Regions from separate parts of the Achromobacter sp. Root565 genome, predicted to be linked through region 4. Evidence: predicted binding sites of a transcription regulator. Region 4 holds the regulator's gene; each other region holds the start of a gene.

Region 1 (4,217 bases), on a different contig from region 4:
CGCAGCGCATGCCGAATCTGCTTGAAGAGCAGCTTGATGTCGGAATCGTGATTGCGCGGGCCTTGCCCGACTCCACGTACGTCAGCCAGAAGATTGGCGTCAGTCATTGCATCTTGGCGGCGTCGCCCGCGTATCTCGAACAGCATTCCCCGGTGCGCACGCCAGAGGACCTTGCCGAGCACGCCTGCATTTTGCTGAGCACGGTGGACTATGCCCCGGACGAGTGGCATCTGGAGGGCGAGGGCGGTACGTTTACCCACCGGCCTTCGGGCGGACACCTTGGTGTGAACGATATGGATGCGATGGCGACGGCGCTGCGCGATGGGGCGGGAATCGGTCTGCTCGCAGGATTTTCCGCCATTGAAGATTTGCGGCGAGGCACCCTGGTGCGGGTATTGCCTGGGTATCACACGAACCAGCGCAATGTGTATGCGCTGTACCCCTCGCGGCAATTCGTCGACGCAAAGATCAAACTCTTCATCGACGCATTGAGACTGCACGTTGGTGAGCAACTTGCGGGATATGTCTCAGAGCTGGGTATCACGGCCGAAGACGCGATTTGATCCGCTGACGCCGGCGATCAGGCGGTTCGGGCTGGCCTGGAGAAGCGTCAGGCGCTTTGACGCCGCATCAACGTGAATCCCACATCGACCCGCAGCCCCTCATTGGCCTGTCCGTCCAGGCGGTCGATGATGGCGCGCGCCGCCTGCTCGCCAATCAGCGAGCCGTCAATGCGCACAGTCGTCAAAGGCGGGGTGGTGGCCGCCGCGTAGGCCTGATCGCCGAATCCCACGACGGCCAGGTCGCTCGGTACCTGCCTGCCCATCGCCGCGGCTTCCAGCAACACGCCCATGGCAATCATGTCGGTGCTGCACACCACGGCATCGGCATCGGGCACGCGCGCCAGCAGTTCCGCCAGCCCGCTGCGGCCCGCGCCCATGGTGGCGGGGGCGGGGATCAGCACATGCGGCGTATCAGCGTCCGCGTCGATCAAGCGCAACTCGCGCGCCGCCGCAGTGAAACCCTGCAACCGACGACCCGCCCGTGGATCATTGCCGATGACGGCCACGGGCCGCCGTCTTCCGGTTTCGGACAGAAACTGTGCCACGCACGCGCCCGCCGCCTCGTGAGAAAAACCGATCAGCATGTCGACCGGATCATCGTTCCAATCCCAGGCTTCCACGACGGGAATGCGCGCCGCGCGTAACTGCGTGCGTCCCGTCGGGGTCAGCACCGTGCGCATCATGACCACGCCATCCGGCCGCCGGCCCAGGATCGCTTGCAGGGCGGACACTTCCAGCTCGGGGTCGTAGCCGCTTTCGGTCAGCATCATCTGATAGCCATGCCGGCTCAGATGCAGGCTGAGCGTCTGCAGCGCCTCCAGAAACACAGGGCTGCCCAGCGTGGGCACCGTCACCGCCACCAGTCGGCTGCGGCCGCTGGCCAGGCCTCCGGCCACCAGGTCCTGCACATACCCGGTCTGGGCGATGGCGTCGTTGATCAGTTTGACCGTGCGTTCAGGTACGTTTTCGGGGGCGTTCAGGACGCGCGACACCGTGTGCATCGACATGCCCGCCACGCGCGCGACGTCGGCAATGGTCACCCGGCCGGACCCCCGCCGAGGCGCGCGGCTGGTGGCAGGCTTGCTGCGACGCTCAGAGGGTAGGGTGGGCATGCGGCCTCGCTGGGATCAGGGTAGGCCGGATTGTACCGAGCCTAGGTGTCTGACACCCGTTGAGACGCCACCGCAAGCTGACGACGATTTCCGCCGGGTGTCAGACACCGACCCAAGCAAACTGCCCTTCTAACGCCCCCCGGTATCAGGCGAAGTCAAGCACGATTCGGCCTTCGATCTGGCCCTGCTTCATGCGGTCGAACACGCTATTGATGTTGTCCAGGCTTTCGGTGGCGACGGTGGCGTGGACCTTGCCTTCTTCGGCAAATTGCAGCGATTCCTGCAGATCCAGCCGCGAACCCACGATGGAGCCGCGCACAGTCACGCCGTTAAGCACCATGTCGAAGATCGACAGCGGGAAATCCCCCGGCGGCAGCCCATTCAGCGAGATCGTGCCGCCCCGGCGCACCATGCCCAGCGCCTGCTCGAAAGCCTTGGGCGACACCGCGGTGATCAGCGCGCCATGCGCGCCGCCGATCTCCCGTTTCAGGTACGTGGCCGGATCCGTGGTCAGCGCATTGACGGTGACTTCCGCGCCCAGGCGGCGCGCGAAATCCAGCTTGGCGTCGTCGATATCCACCGCAGCGACGTTCAGACCCATCGCCTTTGCGTATTGCACCGCCATGTGGCCCAGGCCTCCGATCCCCGAGATGACCACCCAATTGCCAGGCCGGGTGTCCGTCATCTTCAGGCCCTTGTACACGGTGACGCCGGCGCACAGGACCGGGGCCACCTCGATGAAGCCGACGCTCTTGGGCAGCAGGCCCACGTAATCGGCGGCGGCCAGCGCGTACTCGGCGAAGCCGCCGTTGACGGAGTAGCCCGTGTTCTGCTGCTGCTCGCACAGGGTTTCCCAGCCGCCCAGGCAGTGTTCGCAATGGCCGCAAGCGGAGTACAGCCAGGGGATCCCGACGCGGTCGCCTTCCTTGACGTGGGTGACGCCAGCGCCCGCGGCGACGACATAGCCGACGCCCTCGTGGCCGGGAATGAAAGGGGGATTGGGTTTGACGGGCCAGTCGCCCTCGACGGCGTGCAGGTCCGTGTGACAGACGCCGCAGGCTTCGATCTTTACCAGGAGTTCGCCCGGACCCGGGCGCGGCACGGCGACTTCTTCGATTACCAGCGGTTGGCCAAACGCGCGTGCCACTGCGGCCTTCATGGTCTTGTTCATCACTACCTCCGAAGTCTGATCAGTTTCACTATGCTCGGCCGCTTGGTCGGCCAATACCATGATGTACATCAATTAGCGCGGGAAGGTACAACTCGTCACCGGTTCGGGGCCATATTGCCCCGGGCGAGGAAGTCGTCGTACAGTCGTTCGCAGGCGCGCCGGTCCCAGCAGCGTGTCGCCGTTGCCCAGGAGTCTTCAATGTGTGAAATCTTCATCCGCGCCACCGAGCACTCCTATGCCTGCGAAACAAGATCGCTGCGCCTGCACGGCGTGGCGACCAGCCTGCGGCTCGAGCACCTGTTCTGGCAGGTCCTCGAAGAGATCGCCGGGCGGGACGGCATGCGGGTCACGCAACTGATCGAACGCCTGTACGACGAACTGGTCGAGTACCGGGGCGAGGCCGCCAACTTCACGTCGTTCCTGCGGGTCTGCTGCCTGCGGTATCAGTTGCTGCAGGCCGACGGCCGGATCCCGCGCGACGCCAGCGTGCCTATTCAATCGCTCAATGCAAAAGCCGTGCTGGAAGGGCTGCCGCCGTCGCTGTGCGACGCCCAGCCGGTCCCGGCAAAGCGCCGCGCGGCATAAGCCGGCTGGCCAAAGCCATGAAAAAAGGGCCCGATGCAATCGGGCCCTTCATCTTTACCGCGCGCAACGGTCAGCCAGTCATCAGCCGCCAGCGCCAATCGACGCCATGGCCACTTCGCTCTGTACGATGCGGCGGATGCGCACGGCATCGCCGATACGCGAGAGCTTGCCCTGCGAATCCAGCAGCACGATCGCCAGATCGCGGCCGTTGATGCGCGCCAGCATCACCAGGCATTCGCCCGCTTCGTTGATGTAGCCGGTCTTGGACACCTTGATGTCCCAGTCGGGCTTGCGCACCAGCAGGTTGGTGTTGCGGAAGGTCTGCGTGCGGTTGTTGATCTCGACCTCGTACTCCGTATCGGTGGAGTAACGGTGGATCAGCGGACGCTGCGATGCCGCGCGCAACAGGCGCGCCAGATCGTGCGGCGACGACACGTTGTTGCTGGACAGGCCGGTGGGCTCGATGAATCGCGTGCTGGTCATGCCCAGCGACTGCGCCTTGGCATTCATGGCGGCCACGAAGGCGGACAGGCCGCCGGGATAGTGGCGGCCCAGCGCGTTGGCGGCGCGATTCTCGGAGGACATCAGCGCCAGGTGCAGCATGTCGCCGCGCGACAGCTTGGTACCCACGCGCAGCCGCGACGTCGTGTGTTTGAGTTCGTCGACGTCGTCGTCGGTGATCTCAAGCATCTCGTCCATCGGCAGGTTGGCGTCCACGACGACGACCGCGGTCATCAGCTTCGAGATCGAAGCAATGGGGCGCACGACGTTTTCGTTCTTGGCGAA
Region 2 (4,217 bases), 1.2 Mb from region 4:
GTTCGGCGACATCACGCGCGATGTCTTCCGGAACGCCTTGTGCCATCAGCACCCGGCGGCCGTATTCGTTAGCTTGGGCAATCGTGATTTTCATGACGACTCCTTACAGCCAGCCCAGCCAGCGCCAGTAGGTCATGCCCATCAGCAGCATCAGCAGGTAGCCCACGATGGTCACGATGATGCCCACCTTGGCGAATTGCTTGGCGTTGAAGGTTTCGGTACCTAGGCACACCATGTTCTGCGGCGCGTTGATGGGCAGGATGAAGCCATAGCTGACCACGAAGCCCAGCAGCATCGTCATGCCCAGGCGGCTGAAGTCGCCCGGCAGCGTTGCCAGCACCGAGATCAGAATGGGCAGCATGGCCGAGGTCAGCGCGGTGGCGCTGGCAAAGCCCAGGTGGATCACGATCAGGAAGGCCGCCAGGATGGCGAAGATGGCGAGCGGGCCGAGGTGGTCCAGGCCGGTGTGATGCACCACCTGGTTGCCCAGCCACTGGCCGGCCTGCGTCGTGAGAAGCGCCGTGCCCAGGCTGATGCCCACGCCGAACACGATCACCGTGCCCCATGGGATGCGCGATTGCACGTCTTTCCACGTCATCACGCCAAAGCGCGGCAGCATCAGCAGCACCAGGCCGAAGTAGGTGGTCGAGGTGGTGTCGAACTTGTGCAGCTTGCCTTCGGTCGACCAGAACAGCAGCAGCATGACCGACACGGCCATCAGGCGCTTTTGCGCGCCGGTCATGGGACCTAGGTCGAGCAGCGATTTCTCGACGGCTTCCTTGCCGCCGGCGATGCTGTTGCTTTCAGGCGGCAGCAGCTTGAGCACGACGACGATCAGCACGGCCGACATGATGAGAGACCAAGGGGCGCCGGCGATCAGCCAGTCCGACCATGCCACGCGTTCGCCCAGCATCTTTTCCATGAAGCCGACCGTCAGCAGGTTCTGCGCGGCGGCGGTCTGGATGCCGACGTTCCAGATGCTGGTGGCCTGGGCCACGATGATCATGATGCCGGCCGCGATGTTCGAGCGCTTGTCCACGCCGAAGGCCGCGATCACGCCCATCATGATCGGAACCACGGCGGCGCTGCGCGCGGTGGCGCTGGGCACGACCAGGCTCAGCACGATCGTCACGGCGATACATCCGATGAGGATGCGGCGCGTGCTGGTGCCCACCTTGGACAGCGTCACCAGCGCGATGCGCCGGTCCAGTCCGGTGAATGTCATGGCGGCGGCAATGAACAAGGCGCCGGTGACGAGCGCCAGCGCCGAGTTCGCAAAGCCGGTCAGCGCCATGCTGATGGCGGCGGACGTGCCGTAGAGAACGTTGGGATCTTTGATGGTGGGCGCGGTGCCCAGGAGGAAAGCCATCAGCGTCGTGATCATGATGGCGCTGGCTTCGTACGAGACGGCTTCGGTGATCCAGACGACCACGGCAAACGCCAGGATTGCCAGCATGCGATGGCCTGCAACGGGCAGGTCTGCCGGCAAGGGCATCATTAAAACGCCGATCATCACGAGGATGCCGGCGATGAGCCCGATGGGAATCTTGGTTTTTTGGGGGGCTTGCGAGGCGGGGACAGCGGTTTCCGCAGCCATATCCTTCTCCAGTTGAGGTCAAACTGACGAAACACCGCCCGCGAGCACGGGGTAAATCAGTCCGGTGTTTCGACGCTACAGGATGATCGTGACGGCATTGTGGAAAACCCGTATTGATGAGCGTCAAGAAGGTGGAAAACAGCGCTTGTAGAAAACTCGTTCTGGGCATTATGCTCGTCGCCCCCATGGCGGGGCAAGCGTACGAGTGTTGCGTCGGCGCGAACCAATCGGGACACGATAAAGTTCGTTTTGCCCCTGCACACCACCGGGATTGTTCCGCGAAATGGCGCTAATGCCGGCGCGTCAACCCAGGGCCAGGCGTAGCTGTTCGTCCAGATGCAGCGTGGGCGTGACCCGCCATCCGCTCTGCGCGTAACGCAGCCAGCGGCCCAGCACCAGATGCGTGAGCAGGCTGGCATGCGCGGCGACGTTGGCTTCCTGCGGCAGGCCGCCGTCGGTGATGGCGATGCGCAGCGATTGCTTCAACGATGCCTCGATGCGGTCGTTGATGTGATTGATGCGTTCCTGTAGCCGGTTGTCTTCCGTGACCAGCGCATCGCCAGTCAGCACGCGCGTCATGCCCTTGTTGCGCTCCGAGAAGGTCAGCAGCATGGAGACCGTCTTGTGAGCCTGCGGCAATCCATAGGGCTCGGCGGTGGCGATCTGGTTCACCAGCGTGAAGATGCTGGTTTCAATGAACTCGATCAGCCCTTCGAACATCTGCGCCTTGCTCGCAAAGTGCCGGTAGAGGGCGGCTTCGGAGACTTCGAGGCGCGCGGCGAGGGCGGCCGTGGTGATGCGGGACGCGTGCGGCTGCTCCAGCATTTCGGCCAGAGTCTGCAGAATCTGGGTCTTGCGCTCGCCGGGTTTGCTCGCCATGGGAGGGACTGCTTCGCGCAGGATGACGGGTGGAGGGGATACTGCGTGCCGTCAGCCCCGCAGGGGGCGCCGGCGTAACAATAAATCACTGACGCAGTTTACCCGCAAGTCGACGTAGGCCGGGCGGTGCGAGCGTCCGCGGCCGAAGGGGGTGCCGGGGTGATACACGTGGACCGTCTTCAGGCCTGCCAGGCGGGCGCCCCGCAGGTTGGCCAGCGTGTCTTCCACCAGCACGGCGCGGTGGGCGGGCACGCCTTCGCGCGCCAGCACGTAGCGCAGCAGCGCCGCGGAGGGCTTGGGCCGGAACTCGCCGTGCAGCCGCATGTGCTCGATGGCCCACAGGCTGTCGAACTGGCGCAGGATACCCAGGTGCGACAGGACAGAGCGCGCATAGTGCAGCGGCGCGTTTGTCAGCAGCACCTTGCGCCCAGGCAGGCGGCGCAGCTTGTAGGCAAGCGCCTTTTCCGAGCGCAACAGCGGCGCGACGTCGAAGTCGTGGCTGCGATGCAGGAACTCGTGGGCGTCGACGCCGTGGTGGCGCACCATGCCGATCATGGTGGCGCCGTAACGCTTCCAGTATTGCGACCGCACGAGGTTGGCGGCGTCCACGTCCACGTTCAGCGCCTCGGCCACCGCCATCGTCATGCCGTGGTCGATCTTGGAGAAGATGGCGTGCGACGTGTCGTGGAGCGTGTTGTCCAGATCGAACAGCCACAGGCGCTCGGGCGCGCCTGTGGCAATCCCGCGGGAGCGGCGCATCCGCACTGCGGGCCGCAGCAATTGGCGTCGCACTTGCATCATGAGGCTTGCGCGGCGCGCCGTGCTGCGGGGGTGAGCTTCATCAGTGCGAGCTGATCATCGTGCCGACGCCCTGGTCGGTCAGGATTTCCAGAAGCAGGCAGTGCGGCACACGGCCGTCGACGATGTGCACCGAGTTCACGCCGTTCTTGGCGGCATCCAGCGCGGACGAGATCTTGGGCAGCATGCCGCCGGAGATCGTGCCGTCGGCGAAGAGCTCGTCGATGGTCTGGGCCGACAGGCTGCGCAGCAGCTTGCCGCCCTTGTCCAGCACGCCCGGGGTGTTGGTCAGCATGAGCAGCTTCTCGGCGCCCAGCACTTCGGCCATCTTGCCGGCGACGACGTCGGCGTTGATGTTGTAGGCCGTGCCGTCCTCGCCATAACCGATGGGCGAGATGACGGGGATGAACTGGTCGTCCTGCAGGGCCTTCACGACGGCCGGTTCCACCATCGTGATGTCGCCGACGAAGCCGATGTCGATGGGTTCGGACGGGTTGTCCTTGTTGGCCATCAGCTTTTTCTGGGCCTGGATCAGGCCACCGTCCTTGCCGGTCAGGCCCACGGCCTTGCCGCCGACCTCGTTGATCATCATGACGATGTCCTGCTGGACCTGGCCGCCAAGCACCCATTCAACGACTTCCATGGTCTCGGCGTCGGTGACGCGCATGCCCTGGATGAAGGTGCCTTGCTTGCCGATGCGGCGCAGGGCGTCATCGATCTGCGGACCACCACCGTGGACCACCACCGGGTTCAGACCCACCAGCTTGAGCAGCACGACATCGTGCGCGAAGCTGCGCTGCAATCGCTCTTCCGTCATGGCGTTGCCGCCGTACTTGACCACGATGGTCTTGCCGTGAAATCGTCGGATATACGGCAGAGCCTCGGACAGCACGGCGGCTTTGACGGCGGGAGACGAAACGGCAGCAGGGTCGGGGGTGTCGGT
Region 3 (4,217 bases), on a different contig from region 4:
TCGCTCATTCCCGTCAAGGTCAAGATCGGCCTGGCGTTCGTGCTGGCAGTGGCCATCAGCCCGGCGCTGGACGCCATGCCGCCTGTCGCGCCCGGCTCCTACGCCGGCCTGTGGATGGTGATGCAGCAGGTGCTGATCGGCATCGCCATGGGATTCACCATGCGCATCGTCTTCGCGGCGGTGCAGACGGCGGGTGAATTCGTGGGCCTGCAGATGGGTCTGTCGTTCGCGTCGTTCTTCGATCCCAGCTCGGGCGCCAATACCGCCGTGCTGTCGCGCATGTTCAACATTGTCGCGATGCTGACCTTCCTGGCGCTGGACGGCCATCTGCTGGTGCTGGCGGCGCTTGTGCGTTCCTTCGACACCCTGCCCATCGCGATGATCCAGCTGCACCAGAACGGCTGGGGCGCGGTCGTGGAATGGGGCAAGACGGTATTCGTATCAGGCCTGCTGCTGGCGCTGCCGCTGATCTGCGCCCTGCTCACCATCAACCTGGCGATGGGCATCCTGAACCGCGCGGCCCAGCAGCTTTCCGTGTTTTCGGTGGGCTTTCCCGTCACGCTCATCATCGGCGTGACGGTGCTTGCGATCGTGCTGCCCCACGCCGGCCCCTTCCTGGAATCGCTGTTTGAATCGGGCCTGACGGCGATGAGCCGCGTCGTGGACGCGCTGGCGGGCCGATAGTTTCGCCACGTTGCCGGCGGACAGCGGCCGGCAACGCGTTCAACCGGCCGCCGCCTTTCAGTGCTGCCCCACCACGCGGAAGACGCGGATGGTCTCGCGCAGCGCGCCGGACTGATCGCCCAGTTGCGTCACCGCCCCGCCCAATTCCTGCACGAGCGCCGTGTTCTGCACGGTCATCACGTCCATCTGCGAGACGGCGGTATCCACCTGCTCGATGCCGGTCGACTGTTCCTGCGAGGCGCGCGAGATCTCGCCGATGATGGCCGTGACGCGGTGCACGGCGTCCACGATCTCCTGCATGGTCGCGCCGGCCTGTTCCGCCTGGGCCGAGCCTTCGGTCACGCGATCCACCGAGTCTTCGATCAGCGTCTTCACTTCCTTGGCGGCCTGCGCGCTCTTTTGCGCCAGGCTGCGCACTTCGCCCGCCACCACCGCAAAGCCTTTGCCGGACTCGCCGGCCCGGGCCGCTTCCACCGCCGCGTTCAGCGCCAGGATGTTGGTCTGGAACGCGATGCCTTCGATGATGGTGACGATGTCGGCGATCTTGCGCGAGCTGTCCGAGATGCCGTGCATGGTGTTGACCACCTGCCCGACGGCCACGCCGCCGCGCCGCGCCACGTCCATGCTGCTGGCGGCCAGATTGTTGGCTTGCCGCGCGTTGTCGGCGTTCTGGCGCACGGTGGACGTCAGTTGCTGCATGCTGGCGGCCGTCTGCTGCAGCGAAGCCGCCTGCCCTTCCGTGCGGCCGGCCAGTTCCTGGTTGCCGCGGGCGATGTGCACCGCGGCGTGCGTCGTACCCTCGATGCCGCGATAGACGTCCTGGGCGATGCCGATCAGGCTCTTGCGCATGACCTCCAGCGAAAACTTCAGGCTGCCCACCTCGTCATCCGAGTCCGGCACGATCTGCGTGGTGAGGTTGCCGGCGGCAACCTGGCGCGCCATGTTCGCGGCGTCGAGCATCGGACCCAGCAGCGAACGCGACAGGCTCCAGCCCATCGCGTAGATGGCGACGATACCCAGCCCGATCGCGCAGCAGCCCAGCGCCGCGCCCCACGGGCTCAGGCCGGCCCAATTGGCATGCAGGCCATACGCCCCGGCGGCGCCGACGATGGCGGACGACAGCGTGGCGTGGCGCAGCATGCGGTTGCGCACGCCGGGCTGAAACGGGAACGCCAGCACGTCCAGTCCGCGGCGCCAGCCCGCGCGCACGGGCCGGCCGCGCAGGATGCGTACGCCCTTGGCCGTGCCCTCGCGCATGCGCGCGTAGAGGTCTTCGGCCATCTCGATCTGTTCTTCCGACGGCCGCACGCGCACCGACGAATAGGCCACGACCTCGCCGTTCTCGACGATGGGCGTGGCGTTGGCCAGCACCCAGTAGTAGCCCCCATCCTTGCGGCGGTTCTTGACGACGCCCAGCCACGACTCGCCCGCCTCCAGGGTCTCCCAGAGGTCCGCGTAGGCTTCCGGCGGCATGTCGGGATGGCGCACGATGTTGTGCGCCTTGCCGATGAGTTCGTCACGGGAAAAGCCGCTGACGTCGACAAACGCCGGGTTGGCGTAGACGATGCGGCCCTTGGTATCCGTGCGAGAGATCAGATACTGGTCCTCGCGCAGCTTGGTTTCCACATTGGTGACAGGTAGATTGACGCGCACGTTTTGTCTCCAGCTGGCGCCCGATCCCCCGGCCACCATCGATTACTGTGTTTTCGTCCTGAAAAATCAGGCGTTGACATTATTTACGGTCATAAAGCGGAAAACTTAACGTGCTTATGATTTGAGTCAATGCGCATATAACTTGTAGATATAAAACAAGCCCAACCCGGAGGGCATATATTTGTTCGGGACGGTGTCTGACACCCGGGTGACGGGTTATCGGCATGTGGCGGCAATTCGGTGGGTGTCAGACACCTTGGCTCATTCCAGGTGTCTGACACCCGCCAGAGAAGACTGCCAAGCTGATGGAATGCCGCATGGGTGTCTCGGGACGGTGTCTGACACCCGGGTGGCGCGTCATCGGCATGTGGCGGCAATTCAGTGGGTGTCAGACACCTTGGCTCATTCCAGGTGTCTGACACCCGCCAGAGAAGACCGCCAAGCTGATGGAATGCCGCATGGGTGTCTCGGGACGGTGTCTCACACCTGGGTGGCGCGTCATCGGCATGGGGCGGCAATTCGGTGGGTGTCAGACACCTTGGCTCATTCCAGGTGTCTGACACCCGCCAGAGAAGACCGCCAAGCTGATGGAATGCCGCATGGGTGTCTGACACCGTGCCAACGAGCGCAAAAAAAACCGCGCCCGATCCCGCGTCAGCAGGATCGGGCGCGGCTTGGATCAAGACGATCAGTTCAGCGACGGTGCGGCATAGCCACCGAGCTGGTGCGCCGGGACTTCGATGACTTCGCCAGCGTTGATCTTGAACACAGCGACCGCTTCGGCCAGGCGCTGCGCCTGTTCCTGCAGCGAGCCGGCGGCGGCCGCGGCCTCTTCCACCAGTGCCGCATTCTGCTGCGTCACTTCATCCATCTGCGACACGGCGCGGTTGACCTGGTCAATGCCGCTCGACTGCTCTTCGGACGCCGCCGAGATCTCGCCCATGATGTCCGTCACGCGTTTGACCGAGGCCACGATTTCCTGCATCGTCGCGCCGGCGCGTTGCACCTGCTGCGAACCCGCACCCACCTTGGTCACGGAATCCTCGATGAGGCCCTTGATCTCCTTGGCGGCTTGGGCGCTACGTTGCGCCAGCGAGCGCACTTCGCCCGCCACCACCGCAAAGCCCTTGCCCTGCTCGCCCGCACGGGCAGCTTCCACCGCGGCGTTCAGCGCCAGGATGTTGGTCTGGAACGCGATGCCGTCAATGACCGACACGATTTCCGAGATCTTGCGCGAGCTGGCCGAGATGCCTTCCATGGTGTTGACCACTTCCGACACCGCCGAACCGCCGCGCTCGGCCACGTCCGACGCGCTGGCCGCCAACTGGTTGGCCTGGCGGGCGTTGTCCGCGTTCTGCTTGACGGTCGAGGCCAGCTCTTCCATCGATGCGGCGGTCTCTTCCAGCGAGGCGGCCTGCTCTTCCGTGCGGCTGGACAGGTCCGTGTTGCCGGCCGAGATTTCACGCGAACCCACGGTGATCTCGTCCACGCCACGGCGTACCGTCGACACGGTGCGCGTCAGGCTTTCCTGCATGCGCTTGAGCGCGGCGAACAGCTGGCCGATCTCGTTGTGCGAACGCACTTCCACGCGGCCCGTCAGGTCGCCGGCGGCAATCTTGTCGAAGTGCTGACCCGCTTCGACCAAGGGACGTACCACCAGGCGGCCGAACAGGATGCGGGCAAGCACCATCAGCAGCAGCGCCAGCGCAACCGCCACGCCCACGGCGATCATGGCCAGGTTGAAGTTCGCCTCGGCCTGCTCGATCGTTTCGCGCTGCTGGTCGGCGATGTACTTGTCGAATTGGCCGATCGCCTCGATGAAGGCGGCGCTGCGGGGCGTGCCGTATTCGTTGTTCACCATGTAGAACGTCGAATAGTCT
Region 4 (4,217 bases):
GTCATCATTTAACTTAACCATAAGGTTAAGTTTTAGGCCTGCCGCAAACCCGTGTCAAGCCGGATGGCTTGGGAATTTCCCTAGGGATGAGGCGGGCTTATTTGCCGCGCGGCTTGATGATGTCGCAGGCCGCGGCAGTGCTGCTGGCCCGGGCGTCGCTGGCCAGCAGCGCCCGCACGCCGCAGATTGACCCGAACATGCGCTTGCCGTCGTGGCCGACGCCGCCGACCTCGAAGGCGGTGTGACGCAGGGGGACGGGCTTGGCGCCGCGGGTAGCCAGCACGTGTTCGTACTGGACATAGCCCGTGCCGCGCGCCAGCCGCGTGGCGCCCTGGGCTTCGGCGCCGCAGGCCTTGTCCAGCAGCCGGTGCTCGGGGTTGTTGTCCGCGCCGCCCAGCAGGTAGACCACATCGCGCGACGCGTAACGCACGAAAAGGCGGGAATCATCGGATTCGCGGGCGTAGGCGGGCAGCTTGTCGGTGCCGTACTTGTACTGGTTGTAGGTGGGGCAGATGCCGCGCTCGTACGGCGCGTAGCCCTTGCCGTCGGCGCGTGGCCGCTCGTTGGTCAGGTACAGATAGGAAGACGGGTTGGCGACGACGTAGCGCATGGCCAGGCCGTCGCGGCGCAGCACCCCGTCCACGTTGTTCAGCACCGCATACCGATGCACCAGTTGCGCGCCGGCCGAATGACCGGCCAGTACGAGACCGGTAAGAGCTGGCAGGCGCTTGCGGTCGTTCAGGCTGCGCAGCAGGTCGTCCAGGACCTGAAACGAAGTGACGGGCGCAGGCCGGCCGGTGGCCTGGACGCTTTCCTGGCCGTCTTCCCAACTGGCCTTGCGCCAGGCCGCCATACCCGAGAAACCCGAGTCGATCGACCCGGAAAACCGCGGGGCAAGAACCAGCGTGTCGCTCGCGCGCCCGGGATCGGCGGCCACCAGCGCGGCGGCGGTTTCGTAGTAGTTGTCGGCGTCGCGCTTGACGCCGTGGATGACGATGAGCACCTGCTTGATGCCGCGCAGGTCGTCCTTGGCCAGATCCCGGTTGGCGTAGACCGGCATCTTGTACCGGTGACCGGGCCGGCCCAGTTCAACGGCCTGCCAGCGCAGCGGCGCCGCGCGCTTGGGCGCGGGCGTGGCTTCGTCGTAGTCGTAGGGGTCGGGCAGCGGCGTTTGCGCGCGCGCGGCGCCGCACGCGAGCATGGCGACGACGGCAAGCGATGCCGCCAGCGCGGTGCGGGACAGGGAAGTGGCAGGCGGGCGTCGCATGGCGCGGCGACCGCTCAGCAGCTTTCGTGTCCCAGCAGTTGCTTGAGCGCGGGCAGGTCCAGGATGCGGACTTCGCGCTGGTTGATCTTGATGAGGCCGTCGCGGGCAAATCGCGAGAACAGACGGCTGACCGTTTCCAGCGTCAGGCCCAGGTAGTTGCCGATTTCTTCGCGGCTCATGCGCAGTACGAACTCGGTGGACGAATAGCCCAGCGAGGCATAGCGCTGCGACAGGTTCAAGAGGAACGCGGCCAGGCGCTGTTCCGACCGCATGGACCCCAGCGAGGCCAGCATTTGGTGCGAGCGGGTGATCTCGCGGCTCATGAGGCGGCGGAACTGCTGTTGCAGTGACGGCAGGTGCGACGCGACGCGATCGACTTCGTTCAGGCGGATGACGCAAACCTCGGAGTCTTCGAGCGCCACGGCGGCCGACACGTGCTTGCCGTCCAGCATGCCGTCCATGCCGACGATTTCGCCGGGCAGATGAAAGCCGGTGATCTGGATCTGGCCGGTGGCGTCTTCAAGCTGCGTCTTCAGGCTGCCGAAGCGCACGCCATAGACGGCGTCGAGCGGATGATCCAGCGAATAGAGCGTCTTGCCTTTTTCCACGCGGACGCGCTCTTTAACCAGTTCGTCCAGCTTTTCGACTTCGGCGGCTGCCATGCCCACGGGAACGCAGACGTGACCCAGCATGCACGTGGAACAGTGGGCGGCATCAGGGGCAATGGGGACCCGTTTTTGCATACGATGACCTTTAGAGTGCCCATTGCGCGGCGGGCGCCGGAACGGGTGTGAAGCACGAGACAGGCATCTATTGTAGTCCGTTGTTACTACGGGTGTCTTACCGGGCGTCCTGCTTTGTTCTGGAAAGGCGGTGAGCGATCCAGTCGTCCCCCGCAATATCGACCGCCGCGGCCCGCAGCGCGGGGTCGATCGGATAGTACGCGCAGGGCAGAAGACCCGTCGCGCCGGGGCCTTCCAGGCGGGCGGAAACCGTCCGGCGCACGAAGCAGCCGGGCTTGCCGGGCTCGTATTCCTCGATCTCGTCCATCAGGGCAATCAGCGCCGGATCCACCCGGTAGACATCGCCGCGTACGCGCCGTCCGTCGTCCACGGGGATCAGGCCGGGCCAGTCGCCGAAATCGACCAGCATGCCAGGCACGCTGGCCGGTCCGACGTGGCTGGCGGCCGGCAAGCCGCGCGCCTCGGCGGCGCGGGCAAGATCGTTGATTTCGCCGGCCCGTAGGGTGCCGTACACAAAAACGTATATGCTCATTGCTCTGTTTGCTGGTGCACGTCGAAGAAAACCATGAGGGCCGCCGGGTGTTGAAATTGTCCCATCCGGCCACATATTCAGGTTATCGAGCCAGCCGGCACGGATCGGTCAGGCTCCCCACAAGCCAATACGACCATTATGCGATTCGACAAACTGACGACCAAGTTCCAACAAGCGCTGGCGGACGCGCAAAGTCTCGCCGCCCGCAACGACCATCCCTACATCGAACCCGTCCACGTGCTGTCCGCCCTGCTGTCGGATGCTGACAGCGGTGCAGGCAGTCTGCTGGCGCGTGCCGGCGTGGCGGTCAACCGCCTGGGCCCGGCGCTGGAGTCCGCCCTGAAGGGGCTGCCGCAGGTGCAGGGAGAAGACAACGTCCAGGTGGGCCGCGACCTGCAGGGCGTGCTGACCCGCACCGACAAGGAAGCCGCCCGCCGCGGCGACACCTACATCGCCAGCGAACTCTTTCTGCTTGCACTGGCCGACGACAAGGGTGAGGCCGGCCGCATCCTGCGCGATGCGGGCCTGCAGAAAAAGGCCCTTGAAGCCGCGATCGACGCCGTGCGCGGCGGCGAGAACGTCTCGGGCGCGGAAGGCGAGGCCAACCGCGAAGCCCTTTCCAAATACACGCTGGACCTGACCGAGCGCGCCCGGCAGGGCAAGCTGGATCCGGTCATCGGCCGCGACGACGAAATCCGCCGCACCATCCAGATCCTGCAGCGCCGCACCAAGAACAACCCCGTGCTGATCGGCGAACCCGGCGTCGGCAAGACCGCCATCGTCGAAGGCCTGGCGCAGCGCATCGTCAACGACGAAGTGCCGGAAAGCCTGCGCGGCAAGCGCGTGCTGTCGCTGGATCTGGCGGCGCTGCTGGCGGGCGCCAAGTTCCGCGGCGAATTCGAGGAACGCCTGAAGGCCGTGCTGAAAGAGCTGGGCCAGGACGACGGCCGCAACATCGTGTTCATCGACGAGCTGCACACCATGGTGGGCGCGGGCAAGGCCGAAGGCGCGATGGACGCGGGCAACATGCTCAAGCCGGCGCTTGCGCGCGGCGAGTTGCACTGCATTGGCGCCACCACGCTCGACGAATACCGCAAGTACATCGAGAAGGACGCGGCGCTTGAGCGGCGCTTCCAGAAGGTGCTGGTCGACGAGCCCGATGTGGAATCCACCATCGCCATCCTGCGCGGCCTGCAGGAACGCTACGAAATCCACCACGGCGTCGAGATCACCGACCCGGCCATCGTCGCGGCCGCCGAGCTGTCGCACCGCTACATTACCGACCGCTTCCTGCCCGACAAAGCCATCGACCTGATCGACGAGGCCGGTGCGCGCATCCGCATGGAGATCGACTCCAAGCCGGAAGTGATGGACAAGCTGGACCGCCGCATCATCCAGCTCAAGATCGAGCGCGAGGCCGTCAAGAAGGAAACGGACGACGCGTCCAAGCGCCGCCTGGGCGTCATCGAGGACGAGCTGCAGAAGCTGCAGCGTGAATACAACGACTTCGAGGAAATCTGGAAGGCCGAGAAGGCCGCGGTGCAAGGCACGCAAGCCATCAAGGAAGAGATCGACAGCGTGCGCGCCGAAATGGCGGAGCTGCAGCGCAAGGGCCAATTCGACAAGCTGGCCGAGCTGCAGTACGGCAAGCTGCCGGACCTTGAAGCGCGCCTGA

The links. Region 4 encodes FNR, which switches genes on or off when oxygen is low (the NO sensors DNR and NnrR bind a similar motif). Its sites were predicted from a motif close to TTGATNNNNATCAA; they were not measured.
Region 1: the regulator FNR is predicted to act here: its motif matches at 2,905-2,918, upstream of adhP (alcohol dehydrogenase AdhP).
Region 2: the regulator FNR is predicted to act here: its motif matches at 1,711-1,724, upstream of ASD71_RS04550 (DASS family sodium-coupled anion symporter).
Region 3: the regulator FNR is predicted to act here: its motif matches at 2,454-2,467, upstream of ASD71_RS23340 (PAS domain-containing methyl-accepting chemotaxis protein).

The regions. Positions count from the first base shown of each region.
Region 1 covers NZ_LMGO01000007.1:106,030-110,246, reverse strand. Annotated here, with positions in the region: gene ASD71_RS24750 (LysR family transcriptional regulator) at 1-563, shown strand, start outside; gene ASD71_RS24745 (LacI family DNA-binding transcriptional regulator) at 611-1,675, opposite strand; gene adhP (alcohol dehydrogenase AdhP) at 1,821-2,846, opposite strand; gene ASD71_RS24735 (ribbon-helix-helix domain-containing protein) at 3,045-3,431, shown strand; gene pbpG (D-alanyl-D-alanine endopeptidase) at 3,513-4,217, opposite strand, start outside.
Region 2 covers NZ_LMGO01000001.1:1,009,654-1,013,870, reverse strand. Annotated here, with positions in the region: gene ASD71_RS04555 (Ldh family oxidoreductase) at 1-94, opposite strand, end outside; gene ASD71_RS04550 (DASS family sodium-coupled anion symporter) at 104-1,597, opposite strand; gene slmA (nucleoid occlusion factor SlmA) at 1,901-2,476, opposite strand; gene ASD71_RS04540 (pyrimidine 5'-nucleotidase) at 2,528-3,274, opposite strand; gene argB (acetylglutamate kinase) at 3,318-4,217, opposite strand, start outside.
Region 3 covers NZ_LMGO01000006.1:430,159-434,375, reverse strand. Annotated here, with positions in the region: gene fliR (flagellar biosynthetic protein FliR) at 1-684, shown strand, start outside; gene ASD71_RS23340 (PAS domain-containing methyl-accepting chemotaxis protein) at 742-2,337, opposite strand; gene ASD71_RS23335 (methyl-accepting chemotaxis protein) at 3,026-4,217, opposite strand, start outside.
Region 4 covers NZ_LMGO01000001.1:2,258,042-2,262,258, reverse strand. Annotated here, with positions in the region: gene ASD71_RS10130 (helix-turn-helix transcriptional regulator) at 1-21, opposite strand, end outside; gene ASD71_RS10125 (hypothetical protein) at 98-1,267, opposite strand; gene fnr (fumarate/nitrate reduction transcriptional regulator Fnr) at 1,282-2,010, opposite strand; gene ASD71_RS10115 (gamma-glutamylcyclotransferase) at 2,108-2,542, opposite strand; gene clpB (ATP-dependent chaperone ClpB) at 2,681-4,217, shown strand, end outside.